DNA from 4 places in the Lysinibacillus sp. NPDC093210 genome. Region 1 is predicted to be linked to each of the others. Evidence: riboswitches for the same ligand, from Rfam matches in the RefSeq annotation. Region 1 holds a riboswitch; each other region holds the start of a gene.
The links. A riboswitch is a leader RNA that binds a small molecule or an ion and turns the genes downstream of it on or off. The one in region 1 is predicted to bind cobalamin.

Region 2: it holds a riboswitch for cobalamin, as region 1 does, so the genes downstream of both, ACIP9C_RS15030 (ABC transporter substrate-binding protein) here and ACIP9C_RS03030 (glutaredoxin family protein) in region 1, are expected to answer to the same signal.
Region 3: it holds a riboswitch for cobalamin, as region 1 does, so the genes downstream of both, ACIP9C_RS10035 ((2Fe-2S) ferredoxin domain-containing protein) here and ACIP9C_RS03030 (glutaredoxin family protein) in region 1, are expected to answer to the same signal.
Region 4: it holds a riboswitch for cobalamin, as region 1 does, so the genes downstream of both, cobT (nicotinate-nucleotide--dimethylbenzimidazole phosphoribosyltransferase) here and ACIP9C_RS03030 (glutaredoxin family protein) in region 1, are expected to answer to the same signal.

The regions. Positions count from the first base shown of each region.
Region 1 covers NZ_JBIVOE010000001.1:610,659-613,815, forward strand. Annotated here, with positions in the region: gene nrdE (class 1b ribonucleoside-diphosphate reductase subunit alpha) at 1-798, opposite strand, end outside; gene nrdI (class Ib ribonucleoside-diphosphate reductase assembly flavoprotein NrdI) at 795-1,154, opposite strand; gene ACIP9C_RS03030 (glutaredoxin family protein) at 1,151-1,375, opposite strand; cobalamin riboswitch at 1,496-1,671, opposite strand; gene ACIP9C_RS03035 (ferrochelatase) at 2,234-3,142, opposite strand.
Region 2 covers NZ_JBIVOE010000006.1:91,655-94,811, forward strand. Annotated here, with positions in the region: gene ACIP9C_RS15025 (precorrin-3B methylase) at 1-119, opposite strand, end outside; gene ACIP9C_RS15030 (ABC transporter substrate-binding protein) at 175-1,170, opposite strand; cobalamin riboswitch at 1,425-1,612, opposite strand; gene ACIP9C_RS15035 (GTP-binding protein) at 1,793-3,157, shown strand, end outside.
Region 3 covers NZ_JBIVOE010000003.1:166,726-169,882, forward strand. Annotated here, with positions in the region: gene cobJ (precorrin-3B C(17)-methyltransferase) at 1-1,031, opposite strand, end outside; gene ACIP9C_RS10035 ((2Fe-2S) ferredoxin domain-containing protein) at 1,035-1,406, opposite strand; cobalamin riboswitch at 1,546-1,725, opposite strand; cobalamin riboswitch at 1,983-2,166, shown strand; gene ACIP9C_RS10040 (energy-coupling factor ABC transporter permease) at 2,307-3,053, shown strand; gene ACIP9C_RS10045 (energy-coupling factor ABC transporter substrate-binding protein) at 3,055-3,157, shown strand, end outside.
Region 4 covers NZ_JBIVOE010000002.1:249,065-252,221, forward strand. Annotated here, with positions in the region: gene cobT (nicotinate-nucleotide--dimethylbenzimidazole phosphoribosyltransferase) at 538-1,593, opposite strand; cobalamin riboswitch at 1,698-1,873, opposite strand; gene ACIP9C_RS06810 (rhodanese-like domain-containing protein) at 2,016-2,318, opposite strand; gene hfq (RNA chaperone Hfq) at 2,413-2,643, opposite strand; gene miaA (tRNA (adenosine(37)-N6)-dimethylallyltransferase MiaA) at 2,742-3,157, opposite strand, start outside.

The sequences.
Region 1 (3,157 bases):
ATCCGCATTTGGCTTTTTCGATGAAATAAAATTTTCTATATCTGCGTGAAAAATATTTAGATAGACAACGCCAGAGCCGTTTCGTTGTCCAAGCTGATTCGAATAGCTAAAAGAATTTTCTAAAAGTTTAGCAACCGGGATAACACCACTTGCACGATTTAAAATTTCTTTAATTGGGTCACCTAATGGACGTAAATCTGTTAAGTTTACCCCCACTCCACCGCCAAGGCGTGATAGCTCCAAACAATAACCAATATTTTCAGCAATACTATTCATTGAATCGTCCATTGATAGTTTAAAGCAGCTCACTAATTCGCCACGTGCTTTTTTCCCACTATTTAAAGCGGTTGGCGTGGCTGGTTGGTACGCTTCCATCATTGCCTCAACCGAACGTTCTGCTAAGACAGTGTTCCCTTGTGCTAAATATAAAGCAATAATAACAATACGATCCTCATATTTTTCTAAAATTTCTTCTCCGTCACGACTTTTCATTGCGTAGCTATCATAAAATTTACTCGCACTCATAAAAGAAGGGAAGCGGAAATTGTAATCGTATGCTTTTTTGTATAGATGTTTAATAAAATCTATATCATACATGTCGATAAATTGTTTCTCATAGTAACCCTCTTCAACTAAATAGCGAATCTTTTCTTCAATATCAATAAAATAACGTAGACGTACATTTACATATTCTAAAAAATAACGGCGTGTTGCTTCACGGTCCTTTTCAAGCTCTAATTGACCTGTCGTGCTATAGCGATTAAGCACCTCATTATTAAGCTTTAAATATGTTTTCATCCCTTCACCCTCGTTTCATAAAACATTTGTATAACATCATAATCAGCCTGATATCCACGTAAATCTAATTTACATACTAGCGGGACCTGATAGGCTTCTGCAATTTTCTCACCAGCTCCGCCAAATACATGGTGCCCAAAGTTACTATTACCACTAACAGCTACTCCCTTGCAAAATTCCCTGTTTTGCTCTAAAAAGCGGGCTACTTTTGCAGGAATATCACCTAAGCCGTCTGTGTATGTTATTAAAAGATAGGGCTCAGTCAACAATAATCCATCATATATTTCAATTGATTCTCCATCTAATTTAGTAACAATACTTCGCACATTACCTGTACGACTGGCATAAACGATCATATTGCAATCATCTCAATTTGAGAAACGATTTCTTTAACATCTCCTATAAATGTGTCATTTACTTCAAGAACAGGCACACTTAAAAAGCCTGCGTCCATAATTTTTTGCTTTGCTTGTTCGTCATGATCAATATTCACAATTTCTGCCTCAAGTCCTGCACGTTGTAATTCCGATTTGACCCAAAGACATTTTGGGCATATAGTTTTAGTATAAAGTTTCATTTTAAATTCCCTCTTTTCATAATATAAAAAGGCTATCTCTCGGGAGAGACAGCCTAAGTTAGAAACGTAAAAAAGCAAAATAATAGTCACGTCCCCATTTCTTATTCCCCGAAGAAAGGTTGATTTGTTTTATTATAGGCAGGTCTCCTGGCTTTGCTTCATTCTCTGATATCCTTCCCATACCAATGCACAGTGGATTAAATCATCGTCAGCTTAACAGTTGCGGGGACAGCGTCGGATATACCGAACTTCCCTATTAAACTACATATAGTAGTACCTACATAAAACGAACACAATATATTGTTATTGAACACAATTAAGTGTACCATCCTTCTAGTAAAAAGTAAATCCAGAAAAGTGAATTCTTTATAGTGTAACTTTTCATTATATTCTTTAGGAAGAACAAACTGTTAATAAATGAAAACGACTAGCTAGTTAAGCACCATAAACAATATAGTCAGTAGTTCCAAAGAATTATAGCTTGTTTTTCATGGAGATTTTTCATAGAATCGCAAGGAATTATTATGCTACCTACTGCAGCCTATTTTAAACTGAAGATGAAATTTAATATAAACTTCTTAATATAAGTTTATATCTGTTAAACCATTTTAGCCACTATCGTAAGCCCTATTACTACCATACATTTCTTTTACTTTATTCAGAAAAAAGATATTAAATTGAATCTGCCATTTGTTAGATTTCATTTATAATAATTTTGTAGCAATCCAACCTGTCTTTGTTCTTCTATACTCGTTTGCTTTTCTGATTAAAAACGAATAGCCATCTGACATCAATGAAAACTCGACATCAGATGGCAATATAATTTAAGAATGTCTACATGTAAAGGTACCAACTAGCTCAGTTATGAGCTGGAATAAATGATTCGACAATTGCAGCTAAAGCTTGAATGGTATCATAGCTATCACCTGGAAACTCCGATTGAGCAAACTCAACTTGAAGTTCCTCACACAATCTATGACATTCATATCCGACTTCAAAATAGGACTCAATATCCGCTGATAGCGAAAGAAGTTCACATGTGACGAAGCCTTGCGCTCCTTCTTCATGTAGTGTATTTATACAATCTTTTACATTAGGACCTAGCCAGTCACCTTTCCCATGACCACTTCGATATGTAATATGCCAGTTATCAATTTGAACTGTTTTTGAAATGGCTTCGGCTAATTCAGAAAACTGGCGTACGTAGTTTTCGTTTTTTTCGGGATCAATTGGCTGACTATGGACTGTATATAAAACATGCGTCTGTGCTCGTTTTTCAACAGGAATCCATTCAAATGCACGTTGAACACGATCTTTATATACAGCAAGTAATTCATCATTTAAATGCCAATTTTTCGCATGAATGACCTTAACGTCATGAGAAGCTAATAACGAACTAACTTCATCATGAAACGCAGCAGCACCTGTAGACATAATCGGATTCACAGGTAGCGTAATAAAAGTTGTGATCCCATCTGCAAGCATTGTGTTAACAACATCCGGAATATAAGGTTCTGTATGTTTGTATGCGTTATATACTTTTACAGGCTGTGTTAAGCGATGCTGTAAAGCATGCTCCAGCCCTTTAGCAATACGTCCCGTATTTGCTGCTAATGGATCAATACCACCTAATTTTTTAAATTGTGCCGTAACGTTTTCAATCACATGAGGTGGTGGTGTTTTACCTTTCATTATATGTGTAAAATAAGGTGTTACATCGTCTAAAGATTTTGGGGCGCCATAAGCGTAATAAATTATACCAATCATATTTAAAATCTCCTT
Region 2 (3,157 bases), on a different contig from region 1:
TGAGCTGGTGTATAATGCTTATTGATAATACCTGGACTTACTGCAAGGCGTGTAAAATGCCCATTTGTATTTAGTTTTTCAAATGTTCGATCTGGTGTATTTGAACGAAAGGCATTCATTGTTTGTTCTCCTTATAAAAAAGAGCTAGCAAGTAGCTAACTCTTTCGATGTTATTTAAAAGTTTTCAGGATAAAATCCCTTTGCTAAAATTTCAATAGCCTCTGCAGCTCGAACCCCTTCTGAAGCTGCTGAAAGCGGTAAAATGACAAAGCGTTCATTTTTCACAGCATCTGTTTCTTTTAGTGCTGGATCACTTTTTAGGAATTTAATTTTGTCTTCTGCAGTTTGGGAACCATAATCAATTACGACAATGACTTCAGGGTTGCGTTCAACTGTTTCTTCTTTTGATACCGTTGTCCAGCCCGACTCAACATCACCAAAAATGTTTTTACCGCCAGCAACTGTGACAAGTTCATCCATAAAGTTTTGTGCCGCTGTAAAGACTTCCTTATCCCCACTATCGTAAACTAGAACACGTAATTCTTTTTCACCTTGTGGCAACTTTGCGCGAACAGCATCAACATCCTTTGTCATCTGTTTAATTAATGCCTCTCCACGGTCTTCAACGCGAAAGATTTTTGCAATATTACGGATATCGGTAAATATATCCTCTAACGTTGGTTTTGTAATACTTGAAGAAGTATGTAAATATGTGTGAATACCAAGTGCTTCTAACTCTTCTGGTGTACCAACACCCTTTTCGCTAAAACCACTTTTCCACCCAGCGTATAAAAAATCCGCTTCACTATCAATTACTTGTTCTTTTGTCGGGTACTGCTCAGCTATCACTGGTACTTTATCGTAAGCTGCTTGTAAAGGTTCATAAATTTTATCATCTAAATAGGCAGTACCAACCATTGAATCTTCTAAACCTAATGCTAGCATTATTTCTGTGACGTGCTGATTTAAGCTAATCGCCTTTTTAGGAGCTTCTTTATAAACTTGTGTCGTATCGTTATTATCAATTGTTACTTCTTTTGCCTCTGCTTGTGCTGGTTCAATGTTTTCACTTTGTGCAGCTGATTTTGAATCATCCTTTGCACTACAAGCGCCTAAAATGCTCAATAGTGCAATTGCAAAAACTAGCCACATGCCTTTCCATTTGTTCATGTTTGTTTCTCCTTTAGTTTGTAATTTTTCATCTTTATAGTAAGAAATCAATGACTTCATTGCTACTGATCACGAGCACTTCTTGACGCTTCATTTCCTGGTAAAAGCATGAATTGCTGTTTAATGCTATGGTTCCTGCTTAATCTACTGCACATCAAAATGGACACAAAAAACCCTCTTGTTTCCAAGAGGGTGACATAGTGAAAAAACAATGGTTATTCAACCAATCACTATTCCCATCCTCGTGGTGTTAAGTAAAATAATATATATTGGCAGGTATCCTGGCTTAGGTTCAACGTTTATACGTCTTCCCATAGTTAAACTACAGTGACTGTGTTGTATAAACTCCCCATTTACAGTTGCGGGACAGCATCGGATTTACACCGATTTCCCTTTTAAGCAAATGATAGAAACCATTTGCACCAATATATAGAAGTATTAAGTTATAAAAATAGCCTAGCAGAAGTAATTTTTGTTTTCAATCACACAAAAAAATCCATAACTAATAATTACGAATAATTGACCACTATTCAAACATAAACGAGAACTATTCTACCCGAAATGTTTTTTAGGACTATCTGTTACAATAAGAATATAGGAAAAATAGAAATGAGGATTTTTTATGTATAAAACGATTGGTGTGCTCGCACATGTCGATGCAGGAAAGACAACCTTTTGTGAACAACTACTATTCCATACGAACAGTATTCAAACGCGTGGAAGAGTCGATCACCAAGATACTTTTTTAGATAATCATACTATCGAACAAGCTCGTGGTATTACCATTTTTGCCGAACAAGGACGGATGCAAATTGGGGATGATACATACACACTAATTGATACACCTGGGCATGTCGACTTTTCGCCAGAGATGGAACGCGCAATTCGTGTAATGGATTACGCCATTATTATCGTAAGCGCTGTAGAAGGTGTACAAGGACATACTGAAACCGTGTGGCAATTGCTACGTCAATACAACGTACCAACCTTCTTCTTTATTAATAAGATAGATCGTGAAGGCGCTGATGTAGATGCTGTTATGAAGCAGCTTCGAAAGGAATGTTCTCTCGACGTACTTTTAATAGACGACCCATTGCGTACAGATTATGTCCAGAGCCACATTGCTGAATGGCTAGCTGAACGTGATGAACAACTACTCGATGCCTATTTGACAGAAACTCTTGATGCACAAACATGCCTATTACAGTTGCAAAAGTTGATTAAACAAGAGCAAGCATTTCCTTGCTTTACTGGTGCGGCATTAAAGGATATTGGAATAAAAGAATTTTTATCACAGCTTCCTCTACTTACGGAAACTCGATTCGACCATCAAGCACCATTTCAAGGTGAGGTATTTAAAATTCGTCATGATGGAACTCAACGGTTAACGTTTATCAAAGCATTGCAAGGAACTTTACATACACGCCAAGACTTTACATTTGGTGATGTGACTGAAAAAATAACTGAAATTCGATTATATAATGGAAGCCGTTTTGACACAGCACAAGAAGTGCAAGCAGGAGAAATTTTCGCGGTTAAGGGGCTTAGTCTAGCAAAAATCGGTGATATTTTAGGTAGTACAATACCTCCTCAGCCATATGAGCTTGTGCCTACGTTACAAGCTAAAGTACAGTATGATGGACAACAGCATCTAAAGGAAGTTTTACAAGTATTCCGTTTACTAGAAGCCGAGGAACCATCGCTGCGAGTCGTTTGGCATGAGAAGTTCCAAGAAATCCATGTACATATTATGGGTGTTATTCAACTTGAAGTACTTGCTGAAGTGTTAAAAAATCGCTTTTCACTTTCTGTTACTTTTGGTGAGCCAAAAATTTTATATATGGAATCAATCGTCACGACTGTAACAGGATACGGTCATTTCGAGCCTTTAAAACATTATGCTGAAGTACACCTGTTAATGGAGCCTAATATTCGAGGAACTGGTAACACTTTTGTTAACGCTTGTCATGCTGATGATTTATCAGTT
Region 3 (3,157 bases), on a different contig from region 1:
GACTCCATTTTTTGCTGAACTATCTTTGTTGTTGCCTTTGTGACAGTTGTTCCTTTAACCATGGCTAGTGCAGTTGCTGCCATTTCCAAAGATGATTTTTCTGGTACCGATACAGGCGCAGGTGCTATCGCTATACTACTTTTCAGACGTCCTGCATTTGGATCTGCAGCAAAGTCATGGCGTGCAGTACCGGTTTCTTGGTTCATTGCCCACGGTTCATTTTCTTCTCTTAAACGCTGATGTGGTCGTAAAGGCTGTTTTTCTTCTCCAAGTGTATATTTGCGCTGATAGCCACGCGGTGTAATCATTTTATTGTCATAGAAAAATGTCGATGAATTTCCAATTATAACTGTAGTTAACATGCCGATATCATGCTCGAGCATCTCTGCTAAAGTTGTCATCGTTATTTCCTGACGATCTCTGTAGGCACTTTTCACAAGTCCTACAGGTGTATCCGGTGATCGATATTCTAGTAAAATCCGTTGTGCTTCTACAATTTGACGTGTACGGCGACCACTTTTTGGATTATATAAAGCAATTACAAAATCAGCCATCGCCGCAGCTTCAACACGCTTTGCTATTAAATTCCAAGGTGTTAAATGATCACTTAAACTAATCGTGCAAGAATCATGCATAATCGGTGCGCCTAGCAAACTTGCACACGAATTAATAGCAGAGATCCCTGGTACTATTTCGACTTCAACCCCAGTCGCTTCCGTCCAACCAAGCTCAATTAGTACTTCATATACAAGTCCAGCCATCCCGTATACGCCTGAGTCACCACTCGAAATAACAGAAACGATATTTCCGGCCTCCGCTTGACGTACCGCTTCTTGTGCTCGTGACACTTCTTCAGTCATACCAGTACTAACAATCGACTTTGCACTTACTAAATCTTGAATGAGCTCCACATACGTTTTATACCCGATAATAAATTCACTTTGTTGCAATGCCTCTACAGCACGCGTCGTAATATGTTTGAAATCCCCAGGTCCAAAGCCTACAACAAAAATCTTTCCTTTTTGCGCCATTTTTTACCCCTCTTTCACCTTGTCGATGCCTTTAATGGCTGTTGTTTGCGGGGTACGTTGCAACGTACCTTCTGTCAGTGTAAAAACATGCTCACTATGTAAAGAATCATGGTTTAAATCTTGTACAAGTGTTCTACCATGCTCAACTGTTGGTACACGATACCAATTTCCCTGTGGATACGCGATCACAACACAAGCATCTTTACATCTGCCATTACAACGCGTTCTTGTCGTATGTATTTCCTTATCGAGTGCTAATTTCTCTATTTCGTCTCGAATTGCGAGCGTAATTTCCTCAGCCTCTTTTTTCATGCAACTACTGCCATTACAAATAAAAAGATGGGTTTTCATGCCCTCTAAATTCCAAGTTGTCATTGCTTTTCTCCCCTCATTCTTCTTTTAGGAAAAAGAAAAAAACCTTTACTCGATATCGAAGAGTAAAGGTTTTATAGAAGCCAAAATAAAAACGAATATATACGTATCCGCTCTCGCTTCACTTCTCCCTCCGAAAAGTTTGCATGTCATCAATTAAGCAGGTTTCCTGACTTAAGCTTCCTCTTACTTTCGCGCCTTCCCAAGTCTTCAGTGGCATTGCGATTTCATCAGCTATTACAGTAGCGGGGGCTGTACCGGGTTTACACCGATTTCCCTATTATCTCGAAGTATTTCGAGCACTTAATGATGGATTTATATTTAAATTTTGAAATGAAATGTTAATAAAACGAATATAAAACTGTTTCTATCATAGCCTATTATTTTTATACTTTTCAACATTTCTTTTTTATTTATTAGATTTTTAATAAAATTTCAACAAATATTTCATTGAAATTGATCGATTTTTTCTTACATTTATCTGAATTTTCTAGATTGTTATTCTTTTTACAAAAACTTTTTACAAAAAAAGGATAGCTTCTGATTGGAAAAACATGTTACACTTCTTCGTGAAAACTCACAACTTCATCTTTTTTCGGTGCGAAGTGTATTCATTTCGCTTAAAAGGGAAGCCGGTTCAAGTCCGGCGCGGTCCCGCCACTGTACTAGGGAATTTTATAGAAAATGTCACTGTCCATAGGACGGGAAGGCCTATAAAATGTTGAACTAAAGCCAGGAGACCTGCCGAGAAAATCGTGATCGTTTCAACCTACGAGGATAGGTGTGCGGCTTGGCAAATGACAATTCGATTTGCTTTTTCAGCTATGCACTTTTTCCGAAACGGAGAAGTGCTTTTTTATTGCGCACGCTACATTCGAAATTTACTGTTGAGGAGGAAAGGTTTTGAAATTTTCTTTTTGGAAACTTAGTTATTTCTTAGTGGCTTTTTTACTAGTACCAAAACGAGCGTTTGCTATGCATATCATGGAAGGATTTTTGCCGATTGAATGGGCGATTTTTTGGTGGGTCATTTCAATTCCATTTATTATTTTAGGATTACGTTCTATTCGTAAAACAATTGACGAAAATCCTGAAACGAAAATGATATTAGGCTTATCAGGTGCATTTGCATTTGTCTTATCGGCACTGAAAATTCCATCAGTAACAGGAAGTTGCTCACATCCTACTGGTGTTGGTCTTGGTACAGTTCTTTTCGGACCATTAGCCATGAGTGTGATTGGAACAATCGTTTTATTATTCCAATCATTACTTTTAGCGCATGGTGGTATTACCACTTTAGGTGCGAATGCTTTCTCAATGGCGATTGTAGGACCAATTATTGCATATTATGTCTTTAAAGGTTCTCAAAAAATCGGCCTATCATTCTCTATTGCTGTCTTTTTTGCAGCGATGCTTGGGGACTTAGGTACATATGTTGTCACTTCAGTTCAATTAGCACTGGCTTTCCCTTCTGAAGTAGGAGGCTTTATGGCTTCATTCACAAAATTTGCAGGTATTTTTGCTTTAACGCAAATCCCTCTAGCAATTAGTGAAGGGATTTTAACAGTTATCGTTATGAATTTCTTAAAAAAATACAATGTGAGCGAATTAAAGGCACTACGTGTTTTCTCTGCAAAGGAGGCACATTAGGATGAAAAAGAATTTACTGCTACTAGCTGTCGTTGTACTTCTAGCAATCATCCCTCTTTTTGTACAAAAAGGTGCAGAATTCGGTGGTGCAGACGGAGAAGCTG
Region 4 (3,157 bases), on a different contig from region 1:
TGTTCTCTTCTAATTTTTTATTTACTGCAAAAGAAGGGACAACTATAGTTTCATTCATTTTACATAGCGTAAAAATGCCATCACATTAGTCGAACTATTTCTGCTATATCGTTGATGTCCGCTTCGGTGTGCGCTTTCCGCGGGCACGACGTAAGCCGCAACCCTCGCTAACGCGCGGTTTGTTGCGTCTTACGCTGCGTGCGTTCCCGCTGGAGTCGCCCACCTTCGCTACCATCAACTCGTGTTCTCTTCTAATTTTTTATTTACTGCAAAAGAAGGGACAACTATAGTTTCATTCATTTTACATAGCGTAAAAATACCATCACATTAGTCGAACTCTTTCTGCTATATCGTTGATGTCCGCTACGGCGTGCGCTTTCCGCGGGCACGACGTAAGCCGCAACCCTCGCTAACGCGCGGTTTGTTGCGACTTACGCTGCGTGCGTTCCCGCTGGAGTCGCCCGCCTTCGGTACCATCAACTAGATTGCATATACTATTTCCTTCGCTCTAAAAACTAACCTTATTACCGTCAATTATTAATTTTCTATTAGCGCCATAGATTCTGCTAATGTAGCCATATTGCTCATCATCGAACAAGCTGCGTCTAGAATTGGAAACGCTAATGCTGCGCCAGAGCCCTCTCCCAATCGCATATTCATATGAAGCATCGGCTCTACTCCTAGCAATTCGGCTGCTATTTTTGCCCCAGGTTCTTCTGATGCATGAGAAGGTATGATATAGTCTTGTACTTTTGGTTCAAGCTCATATGCAATTAGTGCAGCTACTGTAGAAATAAAGCCATCAATTACAACTGGTTTGCGATTTGCGGCAGCCGCAAGGATCACTCCAGCCATAGCCCCTATTTCTAACCCACCAACTTTTGCAAGTATATCGATTGCATCATGACGATTAGGTTTGTTTATTTCGATAGCCTTTTGAATAACAGCTACTTTATGTTCAATTCCACCTGACCCTAGCCCTGCACCGAATCCCGTCACTTCAAGCGGGTGACAAGCATGAAGTACTGATAATATAGCTGCACTAGGTGTTGTATTGCCAATCCCCATTTCACCAGTAGCAAGAACATTTGCCCCTTTTGCTATTTCTGATGTCGCTATTTCTATGCCTACTTCAATTGATTGGACTGCTTCTTCCCTCGTCATCGCCGGACCTTTCGCCATATTATCCGTACCGTATTTAATTTTTTTAATTAAAACACCAGCATCAAGCGGAATATCCTCTTTGACACCGACGTCCACTGTTACAATTTTTGCATTTGTTATTTTAGCAATAGCACAAACACCTGTTACCCCTTTAGGAAAATTCAATGTTTGAAAAAATGTTACGTTTTGTGGATTCGATGTTACCGCTTCGTCACAAACACCGTGATCTGCCGCACAAACGATGATCACTTTGTTATCGAGTTTCGGATATAGTTCTCCCGTAATCCCAGTTAGTTGTATAGCAAGTGACTCCAGCTTCCCTAAACTGCTTGGTGGCTTGCTAAGAGAATCTATACGTTCCTTCGCTTTTTCCATCATTTTGTTGTTAGTACGTTGAATTTGTTGAATCGTTTGTTGTAGCAATTGCATCATCATCTCTCCTTTTTTTAACCTTTTACATAAAAGAATGAAAAAATAGAAAAGCCTGTAGTTTATTTCATAACAAATAAACTACAGACTTTTCCATCGTCCATATCATCCGAAGCAATTAGGCAGGTCTCCTGGCTCAATCTCAACATTTTATAGAACCTTCCCAGCCATCGCTAGTGGTATTCTCTATAAAACTCCATTTTACAGTGGTGGGACCGCTAAAGCATTTCACTTTATTCCCTATTCTCCCAAAGTGGGCACCTAATGCTTTTATGTAATTACTTTAAATTTACGACAAAGTTTTTTGAGTGTCAATATTGTTAAAAGTTTTGGTAACAGCACTTTTTGCATTGCCATCTTTTAATATAAGCTAAAAAAATAAGGTATTTAACAACTGACTTGTTAAATACCTTCATCTTACATTATTTAAATTCTAATTCCCCATCATATGCAAGCATGCCGCCTTCAAGATTTGTTACATCAAAACCTTGTGCTTCTAAATAAGCACATGCATTTGCCGAGCGTCCGCCAGCTTTACATACGATAATATAAGGCTTAGATCGATCTATTTCATCTAAACGCTCTGGAATTGTTCCAAGCGCTATATGCTTAGCACCAGGAATAACACCTTGTGCTACCTCATCATCTTCTCGCACATCAATAATGTATAGGTCTTCGTTAGCATCTAGTTGTTCTAATAATTGCGTTGTATCCATTGATTTCATCTTTATAGTCCTCCAATATATCAATTTCCTATTACATTATAGCGTGAACGAAAAAAAACAGCTAGTGATGTAACACTAGCTGCTTAAAATGACTCTATTCTTCTGTCTCTAAAAATTCGACTTGCTTTGCTGGAACGAAAGTAGAAATTGCGTGTTTGTAAATGAGATGCTGTTTGCTTTCAGCATCAACTAATAATACTGTAAAGTTGTCATAGGATTTCACTGTTCCTTTTAACTGGAACCCGTTTAACAGAAACACAGTTACAAAAACACTGTTTTTACGTAGATGGTTCAAAAACGTATCTTGCAAATTGATTGATTTCATAGATTGCGCCTCCCCTACTCTCTTTCTACCTCTTCATTCCTATAGTAGCATGTTATACCAATTTATCAATTAGTAATTTTTAGAAATTATTAAAGTTTTTAGTCTTTTTCAATAAAATGAATGTCCATCTTATTGCGGAAATAAGTAAGTTGTCTTTTCGCGTAGCGACGAGAATTTTGTTTTAAACTTTCAATTGCTTCTTCTAATGTGCATCGACCATCTAAGTAATCATACAATTCCTTATAGCCAATCGCTTGTATTGACTGTACATCTCGAATATTTTGCTGCCATAACCCTTTTACTTCTTGTAACAGCCCTTTGTCCATCATCAAATCTACTCGACGATTAATGCGATCATAAAGCTCATCGCGTGACATATTTTCACCAAGCCCTAAAATCAAATGGCGGTAAAGTGGAATTTCTCCACGATTATGTTCCTCTGAAGCCTTTGAAACACCACTTAATTCAATCATTTCTAATGCTCGAATGACACGTCTCGTATTATTCGGATGAA